2 regions of the Alterluteimonas muca genome follow, and region 2 is predicted to be linked to the other one. Evidence: predicted binding sites of a transcription regulator. Region 2 holds the regulator's gene; the other holds the start of a gene.

Region 1 (5,530 bases), 180 kb from region 2:
GGGCTCCATCCCATCGCTCGGTAGCAACAGCAGCGGCTCGCAGCCCTTGGCAGAACATCCGAAATGGCGAACGGTGTCGCCGTCCTGCCAGGTCGCGATGCCGCCACCGTTGATGACGAAGCGCCATTCGTTTCCGTCCGCCTGCAACTCACCACTGATGCTGCAATCGACCTGGTAGAAGTGCCCGTACGGCCGATCTTCATACGCTTCGGCCAAGCGGAAGAACGTCTGCACCTGCAAAGGCGACAACGTCCAATTGCCGCAGGCCGCCTCAAGCGGGTCATCGCCCGGAGCGTGGATGGGCGGATGCAGCGCCCCGATCAGGGCCCGGAACCTGGCAAGTGGCTCTCTTCGCCTGCCGTTGCATGTCGCCGCGTTGCGATCGCCGCAACCGTCCTGTCCACCCCCGCCACCCGCGCCTGGTCGCGACCTTCGCGCTTGGCGCTGTACAGCGCGGCATCGGCTTCGGCCACCGCGCGGGCGAACACGCCGCCGGCGGGCCATGCCGACACGCCGATGCTGATCGTGACCGGCAGTCGCTCCTCGCCGAAGGCGAATGGTGTTGCGCCCACCGCCGTACGCATGCGCTCGGCGGTGGCGCCCGCCTCGTCGAGGTTGGCCGCGTCCAGCAGCACCAGGAATTCCTCGCCGCCCCAGCGTGCCAGCGGCGTGCCCGCACGCAGCGCCCCACGCAGGCGGCCGGACACTGCCCGCAGCACGTGGTCGCCGCGCTCGTGGCCGTGAGTGTCGTTGATCGGCTTGAAGTGGTCGACGTCCAGCAGCAGCACCGCCGGCAGGCGTTCGCGTTCGAGCACGTCGGCATGCCACGCCATAGCGCGCTCGTTGAGGGCACGGCGCGTCAGCAGGCCGGTGAGTTCGTCGGTGCTGGCCTGCTGGCGCAGGCGCCGGTCCAGGCGCGCATTGGCGAGGTTGAGCACATGCGCCCCCACCAGCAGCGGCAGCAGGGCGTAGATCACCCCGTAGGCGGCCAGCAGCGGTGGCTCGACATACAGAAGGTGACGGTGCTCGGGCCCGTCATGCTGGAGCGTCGCGTACAGGGCGAACACCCAGGTGCCGGCATAGAACAGCAGCGTGGCCGCCATTGCAGTCTCGGCCGCATTGCGCGGCGCCAGCAGCGCCCGGCGCACCGCCCAGGTGAGGCCCAGCGACAGGGCCAGGCACACGATATGGAATGCGAGCGCGAAGCTGCGCGGTCCGCCGAGCCAGGCCAGCAGCAGCAACAGGCACAGCGCGGCAATCTCGGACCACCGCCGCAAGCGCGGGATCACGGGCACGCCCACAAGTTGCCGCAGTGCGCGATAGATCACCAGCGTCGCCACCACCGCAGACAGTGCGAGGGTGAGCGTGGGCCATCGCGCAGCGCGGTCGACCAGGCCGCTGAGCACCATGCCCGCGCCCAGCAGTGTGAAACCCAGTGCGCAGCGCAGCAGCACGCCGCGATGCAGGCGATCGCCCTGTACCGCGATCAGCATCATCAGGGCAGCCGCCCACGCCCCGAAGCCGCCGATCACGTACGCAAAGAGGATGTCGATGGAATCCATGGTGGCGGTCGGTAGCGCGCAGGGCGCGGGATCGGAACGATATCGGCCGGACCCGGGCGCACTTGAGCGCAGCTGCAGTCGGCGTGCCGCGCGGCGTATCGGGCGCGGCATCGGGCAAGGCGGTGCGGGCCACGGGTCCGTGGGTGATCGGCCGCGCGCCCGAGTGCGGCATCAGCCTGCCTGCGCAGATCTCCCGACGGCATGCCCCAAGAACGCAGATCGTTCGTCCACGCGCACCTGCCTGACCGCAGTCAAGCCGGTCGCGCGCCGGCCGATAAGGGAGATGCCTCCCGCTTCCCGCTCGCTCCGGCGCACATGCCCATCATGGATGCTTCCCTCGTGCCCTTCGCCGCCGATGCCCTGCCCGACGGCGATGCTCCGCGCCGCATGACAGGCGCCGCCGCCGAAGCGGCGGAAGCGGCGCGCCTGGCTGCCCTGCGCGATCTGGCCCTGCTGGACACGGTCGAAAGCGAGAGCTTCGACCGCATCACCCGCATGGCCAGCCGGCTGTTCGGCGTCCCGATTGCCGCGGTCTCGCTGACAGACGAAAACCGCCAGTGGTTCAAATCGCACGTCGGCACCGCCGGGCGCGAGATCCCGCGCGAGAAAGCGCCGTGCGCGGAGGTCACCGCGCAGGCCGGCACGGTGGTGGTGTCAGACCTGCGACAGGACCCGCGCTTCCGCGACAGCGTGCTGGCCCGCTCGGGCATCCGCTTCTATGCCGGCGCGCCGCTGGTCACCCGCGACGGCCATACCCTCGGCGCGATGTGCGTGCTCGACCAGCAACCGCGCGAGGTCAGCGAGGAGGAACGCGCGTCGCTGCGCGACTTCGCCGCCATGGTGATGGCGCAGGTCGAGCTCGAGCACGACTACGGCCGCCGCGATCCCCTGAGCGGCCTGCCCAACCGCAACCAGTTCGCCAACGACCTCGCCGACCTCGCGCGTGCAAAGGCCGGCGTGCCGCGGGTGCTGCTGCTGGTCAGCCTGTTCGATCCCTCGCGCCTGCAGGAGCTGGTCAGCGTGATGGGCACGCGCTGCATCGACGACCTGGTGCGGGCCGGCAGCCGCATCCTCAAAGACCGGCTGGGCCCCGGCTGCAGCGCCTACCACGTCGATGTCGTGTCCTACGCGGTGCTGCTCGACGAGGCCGAGGCGGGCCCGTGGACCACGGTGATGGCGGAACTCTCCACCGCACTGGCCGCGCCGGTGACCAGCAACGGCATCCCGGTGCAGATGATGCCGGCGTTCGGCGTCTCGCCCTTCGTGGTCGGTGACGACGCCGCCGTCGACGCGCTGCGCACCGGCATCAGCGCGGCCAACGACGCGCGCACCGCCGGTCTCGACTCCGCGGTCTACAGCCCCGCCAGCGACGCCGCCAACCGCCGCAGGCTCACCCTGCTCTCCGATTTCGCCGACGCGCTGGCACAGCCCGGCGACCTCTCGCTGCTGTACCAGCCACGCATCGACCTGCGCACCGGCCGCCAGACCGGCGCCGAAGCGCTGCTGCGCTGGCGCCATCCCACGCTGGGCGACATCTCCCCGGCGGAATTCGTGCCGCTGCTCGAACAGACCGCACTCGCACGGCCGATGACCGAATGGGTGCTGGGCGCGGCGCTGGACCAGCAGGCGGCGTGGCGGGCGCTGGGCGCGTCGATCGCGGTGTCGGTGAACGTGTCGGCGCGCAACCTCGACGAGGCCGATTTCCTGCCGCGGCTTGCCGCGCATCTCCAACGGCGCGGGCTGCCGGCGGAAGGCCTCGAACTCGAACTCACCGAGACCGCGCTGATCCGCAACGCCGAACAGGTGCTGGTGCAGCTCGAAGGCCTGCGCGACATGGGCGTGACCATCGCCATCGACGATTTCGGCACCGGCTACAGCAACTTCGACTACCTGCGCAAACTGCCGGCGCGCGCGGTGAAGCTGGACCGCAGCTTCGTCAGCGACCTCGGCCCCGACCCCGACGCCCGCCCGCTGGCGCGCGCGATGATCGGCATCGCCCACGACCTCGGCCTGCGCGTGGTGGCCGAAGGCGTGGAGAACCAGGGCACGCTCGACGTGCTGCGCACCTGGGGCTGCGACGAGGTGCAGGGCTATTTCACCGGGCGGCCGATGGCCGCGGACGCGCTGCTGCAGGCGTTTACGGACTGACGCACGGCGGGATCGTCGCTGCAGGGCGACAGTGCGATGGGCCCGCGGATATCGCCGGCATCCCGAAGCTGGCCCGGGACGCCACGGCGGATCGCGGCGACTGAGCGTCGCCGCGGCCGGCGCAGACGTCAGTCCTTCAGTTCGTCCGGCACCTTGCCGCCGTTCTCGGCCAGCTTGCGCATCACCGCCCTGTGCAGCGCGATGTTCTGCTCGGCGCTGCCGTGGGCGCCGGCGTTGACGCCGAGTTCGGCGGCGAGTTCCTTGCGCGCGTCGAGGCTGGAATCGAGGTCGAGCAGCTTCAGCAGGTCGACGATGGAATTGCGCCAGTCGCTCCTGCCGCCCTTTTCTTCGGCGATGCCGCCGAGCACGGCCTCGACGTCGACCGGCTCAGCGGGCTGCGCGGGTGCCGGCGTGGCGGCCGGCGCGGGATTGCGTGCAGGCGGCGAGACTTTGGGGTCGTTCTTGCTGCCGGTGAAGATGACCGGCGCCGGCGTGCCGGAGGCGGGCGCGGCGGCCGGTGCGGACGCCTTTCTGCGGTTGAAGATGCGGTCGGAGATTTTGGAGAACAGGCCCATGGATGACGCTCCTAAACAAGGGAGCCCCATCCTGGAGGCCGGGCCGCGACGATCGAATGAAGCGGCTCCCGTCATCCCGGCACGGCAGCAGGACCGGGCGACGCCACCGGTCGCCTTACCGCCCGTCGAGCAGCGTGTTGCGGATGTCGCTGATCCGTGCGGAGACCTCCAGTGCATCGCCCGGAGGCAGCCGCTGCGTGGCTTCCGTGATGAGCGGGCCGGCATAAAGGTCGAATGTCGACAGGGCGTCGTTCCGGTCAAGCGCCCCTTCGGCAATCATTCCGCGCATGCCGGACAGGCGATCGACGCGCTGGTCGATATCGGCACGGCGGTACGTCGTCGAGATGGCATCCGAACGCAGCAGGCTGCCCATTTCCCGCATCAGCCGCAGCGTCACCTCGGAGGTCACCGTCGGCGCGGTGTCGAACTGGCACAGCGTGCCGAACTTCGCGCCCTCTTCGTCCAGCAGGGACACGCTGCAATACGCCCGCACGACATCACGGTACTTGTGGGTGGTGAGCCTGGGGTCGGATGACGCATCCTCGATCACCAGCGCCGCGAGGCATTCGACCTTGTGGCAATACGTCTCGTCGAGCGGGATGTCGGCGGTGAACGGGGTTGCCGGCTCGCGGTCACGGTCCACCAGCATGAAGTTCTCGGCGTGCGTGGCGCCCAGCCGGTAGATGGCCGTGAAGCGGTACCCGGACTGGATGTTGAGCAGCTCGAGCGCACCCCGGAGATGGCCTTCCATCACCAGCCGGCGCAGCTGGTCCACATAGATCGTTGATTCTTCCATCGGCCAAGCCTAGCACCCGGCTCGCCGGGCCCCGCCAATTGTTCCATTGATTGGGTCAATGACCTCATGCATGACGTCATTGACGTCATCGTTCAAGTCGCGGACCTCATGCGTGACGTCCGGGACCTCATCGATGACGTCCAGGACCTCATCAATGGAGTCCGCGACCTGACGCGTGAGGTCCGCGACGTCATCCATGAGGTCGGCGATATCAACGATGAGGTCCGCGACCTCGTTGATGACGTCGGCGATATCAACCATGACGTCTGCGACCTCATTCATGACGTCCGCGACCTCACGGGTGAGGTCCCGGACTTGGCTGACAGGATCGCGGGCGAAAAAAGGCCGCCCGGAGGCGGCCTTTTCCTACACGCCGGCGGGGCTTATGCCGGTTCCGGCTCCCGGCGCGCGGCGGTGCGCTTCTTGAAGCGGCCGCCCAGCTCGCGGCG
Region 2 (5,530 bases):
ACACCCACTTCGCCGACCTCGATGAAGTCGTCCGCCGCTTCGAGCACGCGCGCCCGCAGGGCGTGGTGCTGACCAAGCTCGACGAGACCAGCCGACTCGGCAGCGCGCTGTCGGTGGTGGTCGACCACCAGCTGCCGCTGACCTGGACCACCGACGGCCAGCGCATCCCTGAAGACCTGAGCCGGGCCAATGCGGCCCACCTGGTACTTCGCCTTGAAGATCTCCGCCGCGATGCCGATAAGCCCATGGCATCCGAGCATTCCGCCCCGGAGCACACCCATGCTGTCGCCTGAGACCCTGCCGCCGATGTCCGTCGCCGTTCCGCCCGTGCCCGCCCCCGTGCGCACCCTCGCCGTCACCGGTGGCAAGGGCGGCGTGGGCAAGACCAATGTGTCGGCGAACCTGGCGATCGCGCTGTCGGAGCTCGGCAAGCGCACCCTGCTGCTGGATGCCGACCTCGGCCTGGCGAACGTCGACGTGCTGCTGGGGCTGTCGCCGCGCTACACGCTGGCCGACCTGGTGGCCGGGCGCTGCAGCCTCGACGAGGTGATCCTCGACGGCCCGTCGGGCGTGATGATCGTCCCCGCCGCCTCCGGCCGCCGGCACATGGCGGAACTGCGCCCCGCCGAACATGCCGGGCTGGTCAACGTCTTCAACGACCTGCAGCGCGATCTCGACATGCTGGTGGTGGACACCGCCGCCGGCATCACCGATTCGGTGCTGACCTTCTGCCAGGCCGCGCAGGACACCCTGGTGGTGGTCTGCGACGAGCCGGCGTCGATCACCGATGCGTATGCGCTGATCAAGGTGCTGGCACGCGAGCGCGGCGTCGGCCAGGTGCAGGTGGTGGCCAACATGGTGCGCAGCCCGCAGGAAGGCCGCGGCCTGTACGAGAAGCTGTCGCGCGTGTGCGAGCGCTTCATCGGCGACGTGTCGCTGAACTACCTCGGCGCGGTTCCGCAGTGCGAATGGCTGCGGATGTCGGTGCAGCGCCAGCAGGCGGTGGTGCGCGCCTACCCGTCGAGCCCGTCGGCGCGTGCGCTGGCCGAGATCGCCCGCCGCACCGCCCGCTGGCAGGCGCCGACCGCGCCACGCGGGCATGTCGAGTTCTTCGTCGAGCGGATGCTGCGCCAGGGGGTGCCGGCATGAGCATGGCCGCCCGCCACTACCAGGACATCCAGCGCAGCAGCGCGCCGGATCCGATCGTCCAGCATGCCGAACTGGTGCGCCGCATCGCCCACCACCTGGCGGCGCGACTGCCGGCCAGCGTGGAGATCGACGATCTCGTGCAGGCCGGCATGATCGGCCTGCTCGAAGCCTCGCGCAGCTACGACGCCGACCAGGGCGCCTCGTTCGAGACCTATGCCTCGATCCGCATCCGCGGTTCGATGATCGACGAGATCCGCCGTGGCGACTGGGTGCCGCGTTCGGTGCACCGCCGCGCGCGCGAAGCCGCCGCCGCGATCCGTTCGATCGAGCAGGCCACCGGCCGCGCCGCCGCGGCGCAGGAAGTCGCCGACAAGCTCGGGCTGCCGCTGGCCGACTACATGCGCCTGCTGGAAGACGCCGCGCGCGGCCAGGTGCTGAGCCTGGACTCGCACGTCGAGGACCACGGCGAGGTCGAGCCCGCGCGTCGTGGCGGGCCCACCCCCCAGGAAGCAATGGTGCGCGGCGAATTCGGCCGCGAACTCGCCGCCGCGATCGGCCTGTTGCCCGAACGCGAGCAGCTGGTGCTGTCGCTGTACTACCAGCAGGAACTCAACCTCAAGGAGATCGGCGCGGTGCTCGGCGTCAGCGAATCACGCGTGTGCCAGATCCATGGCCAGGCGGTGGTGCGGCTGCGCGGGCGGCTGACCGCGTTCGAACTCGCCGATACCGGCATCGGCGACGACGACTGATGCCATCGTTTTACTGGAGCCCCTTTTGAACAAGAACATGCGCGTGCTGATCGTCGATGACTTCTCGACGATGCGGCGGATCATCAAGAACCTGCTGACCGACCTCGGCTTCAACAACACCGTGGAAGCCGAGGACGGCCACAGCGCGCTGGCCGTGCTGCGGCAGGATGCGGTGGAGCTGGTGATCACCGACTGGAACATGCCCGGCATGACCGGCATCGAGCTGCTGCGCGAGATCCGCGCCGATGCCAAGTTCCGCACCCTGCCGGTGCTGATGGTGACCGCCGAGGCCAAGCGCGAACAGATCATCGAGGCCGCGCAGAACGGCGTGAACGGCTACATCATCAAGCCGTTCACCGCGCAGACCCTGGAAGAGAAGCTCAACAAGGTGTTCGAACGCCTCGGGGGCGGCGCTTGAACGCGGCGGTGGCGGACGACGTCCCGGTCGCGCGCCTGCTGCAGGATGCACTCGACGCGCTGGAGCGCGGCGACGAGGACGCCTGGCGCCGCCACGTCGATGCGATCGCCGCATCGCGCGCGCATACGCTGGTCAGCGGCCTCGGCCGGCTGGCGCGCGAGCTCGAACAGGCGCTCGATGCCCTGCCCCCGGCACCGTCGGGCGGCAACCTCGACGACGCCTGCGCCCGCCTCGACCACGTGGTGGCGATGACCGAGGAGGCCACCCATCGCACCCTCGACCTGATCGACGACAGCCGTGCGCTGGTCGCCCGCCTCAAGGACGGCCCGCTCGACGACAGCCAGGCCGGTACCGTCGAGGCGCTGCGCGACAACCTGCGCGAGATGGCGCTGGCACAGAGCCACCAGGACCTCGGCGGGCAGATCATCCGCCGCGTCGCATCGATCGTGCGTGGCGTGCACGAGGGTTTCGGCGAACTCGGCCTGCCGCCGAAGGACGAGCCGGCGTGCCCGAACCGTGGCCACGGCCCGGCGGTCGGGGGGCTGGATCGCGGCACCGTGGGCCAGAGCGACGCCGACGACCTGCTGTCGAACCTCGGGCTCTGACACCGTGAACGCCTCGCCGGAAATCGCCGCCGACTTCGTGATCGAGGCACGCGAGCTGCTCGACGACCTCGGCGGGCAGCTGGTGGCGCTGGAGCAGACGCCCGGCGACCGCGAACAGTTGAACGCGGTCTTCCGCGCGTTCCACACGCTCAAGGGCGGCGCCGGCTTTCTCGGCGTGACCCCGCTGGTGGAGCTCTGCCACGCGGCCGAGGAAACCCTGGGCGCTGCACGCAGCGGCCAGGCGACGCTGGAGGCGCGGCATTTCGATGCCGCGCAGCAGTCATTGGACTGGCTGCAGGCGATGGTGGACGCGATCGACTCCGGCAGCGAGGTGCCGCGCGCGCCCGCCGCGGTCGTCAACGGCTTCTCGCTTGCGCCGCCGGCCACGACCGCCACGCCCGCCGCCGCCGCCGCCAATGGCGACATGATCGGCGACGACGAATTCGAGGCACTGCTCGACCAGCTGCACGGCAACGCGGCGCCGGGCCCGGTCGGTGCAGCCGGAAACGGCGGGGCGATCAGCGACGACGAATTCGAGGCGCTGCTCGACCAGTTGCACGGGTCGGCCCCGCCCGGAGCTGCCGCAGCCCAGGTGACTCCGCCGGCCGCCCCGCGCACGCCGACGCCCGCACCTGCGCCGCCTGCCGCCGCCGCGCCGAAGCCGGCAGCCCCGCAGGCCGCCAATGGAGCGGCCACTGCCGAGCGCGAACACACCGTACGCGTGGACACCCGCCGTCTGGACGCCATCGTCGATCTCGTCGGCGAGCTGGTACTGGCGCGCAACCGCCTCAAGACCCTGCGCGCGCGGCTGCGCGACGAGGAGCTCGACCGTGCCGTGAGCACGCTCGACAACGCCACCGCGCGCCTGCAGGGCGCGGTGATGCACACCCGCATGCAGCCGGTGGGCAAGGTGTTCGCGCGCTTCCCCAAGCTCGCGCGTGACGTCGCACGCGCACTCGACAAGGAAGTGGACCTCGAGCTCGTCGGCGCCGAGACCGAACTCGACCGCAACCTGGTCGAGGCGCTGGCCGATCCGCTGGTGCACCTGGTGCGCAACGCCATCGACCACGGCATCGAAGCACCGGCCCTGCGCGAGGCCACCGGCAAGCCGCGCGCCGGCAAGGTGAGGCTGATCGCCCAGCAGCAGGGCGACTATGTCGGCATCGAGGTGCAGGACGACGGTGCCGGCATCGACCCCGAGCGCCTGCGCACCAAGGCGCGCGAGAAGGGTCTGATCGATGCCGAGACCGCGGCGCGGCTGAGCGTGGAGGAATGCCTGCACCTGGTGTTCATGCCCGGCTTCTCGACGCGCAGCGAGGTCAGCGACATTTCCGGCCGTGGCGTCGGCATGGACGTGGTGCAGTCGCGCATCCGCGAGCTCAGCGGGCAGATCCAGGTGCACTCCGAACTCGGGCGCGGCAGCCGGTTCTCGCTGCGCGTGCCGCTGACGCTGGCGATCCTGCCGACGCTGCTGGTGCAGGCGGCCGGCGATGCCTATGCCTTGCCGTTGGCGCGGGTGCAGGAAGTGCTGCATGCACCCACCCATGCGGTGAACTGGTTCGACGGCCGCGCCGCGCTCGACCGCCGCTCGCACACGCTGCCGCTGCTGGACCTGCGGCACTGGCTGCGGCAACCGGCACCGGAGACGCCGCTGCTCACCATCGTGGTCCTGCAGCGCGGCGACGCCCGCTTCGGCCTGGTGGTCGACGAGGTGCGCGGCCGCGAGGAGGTGGTGATCAAGCCGCTGCCACGCGCCCTGCGTGGCCTGCCCGGCTACGCCGGCGCCACCCTGATCGGCGACGGCCGCCTGGCGCTGATCCTCGACGTGGACGCGTTGCGCACGGTCTGATCGGCACCGCGCAACTCAAGTCGCGCGCACCTTCGCCGATATCGCCACCATGGATATCTTCAGTCTCGTCGGGCTCGTCCTCGCGATCGTCGCGCTGATCGGCGGCAGCGTCCTCAAGGGCGCCGGGCTTGCCGGCCTGTGGTCGCCCGCGGCGTTCGTGATCGTGATCATCGGCACCGTCGCCGCCATCCTGCTGCACGCACCGCGCCCGGTGCTCACCCGCGCCATGAAGATCTCGCGCTGGGTGATCAAGCCGCCGGTGGCCGACCGCCAGGCGCTGATCGCGCAGCTGCTGGAGTGGAGCAACGTCGCCCGCCGCCAGGGCCTGCTCGGGCTGGAAAGCCACGTCGAGGCGCAGACCGATCCGTTCCTGCGCAAGGGCCTGCAGATGCTGGTCGACGGCCTCGAGCCCGAGGCGATCCGCCACATGCTCGAGATCGAGCTCGGTGGCGAGGAACACCACGACCTCGCCGCCGCGAAGATCTACGAGAGCATGGGCATCTATGCGCCCACCCTGGGCATCGTCGGCGCCGTGCTCGGCCTGATGGCGGTGATGCAGAACCTCGCCGACCCCAGCAAGCTCGGCCAGGGCATCGCCGCCGCCTTCACCGCGACCATCTACGGCATCGCCTCGGCGAACCTGCTGTTCCTGCCGATGGCGGCCAAGCTCAAGAGCGTGGTCGGCCGCCGCAGCGGCGAGCGCGAACTGGTGATCGAAGGCCTGATCGCGATTGCCCAGGGCGAGAACCCGCGCAATATC

Evidence for each region. The regulator FliA, encoded in region 2, starts transcription of late flagellar genes. The targets are predictions, from matches to a motif close to TAAAGTTTNNCNNNCNNNGGCCGATAA.
Region 1: a site for FliA is predicted at 1,602-1,628, ahead of LDO11_RS02005 (GGDEF domain-containing protein). Genes of this name have one in related genera too.

What each region holds. Positions count from the first base shown of each region.
Region 1 covers NZ_JAIWPS010000001.1:457,199-462,728, reverse strand. The annotation lists gene LDO11_RS02010 (hypothetical protein) at 1-249, opposite strand, end outside; gene LDO11_RS02005 (GGDEF domain-containing protein) at 321-1,562, opposite strand; gene LDO11_RS02000 (putative bifunctional diguanylate cyclase/phosphodiesterase) at 1,887-3,710, shown strand; gene LDO11_RS01995 (DUF3597 family protein) at 3,839-4,285, opposite strand; gene LDO11_RS01990 (hypothetical protein) at 4,401-5,081, opposite strand; gene LDO11_RS01985 (hypothetical protein) at 5,091-5,363, opposite strand; gene LDO11_RS01980 (hypothetical protein) at 5,465-5,530, opposite strand, start outside.
Region 2 covers NZ_JAIWPS010000001.1:635,574-641,103, reverse strand. The annotation lists gene flhF (flagellar biosynthesis GTPase FlhF) at 1-293, shown strand, start outside; gene LDO11_RS02880 (P-loop NTPase) at 280-1,149, shown strand; gene LDO11_RS02875 (RNA polymerase sigma factor FliA) at 1,146-1,898, shown strand; gene cheY (chemotaxis response regulator CheY) at 1,924-2,316, shown strand; gene LDO11_RS02865 (protein phosphatase CheZ) at 2,313-2,921, shown strand; gene LDO11_RS02860 (chemotaxis protein CheA) at 2,926-4,770, shown strand; gene LDO11_RS02855 (flagellar motor protein) at 4,820-5,530, shown strand, end outside.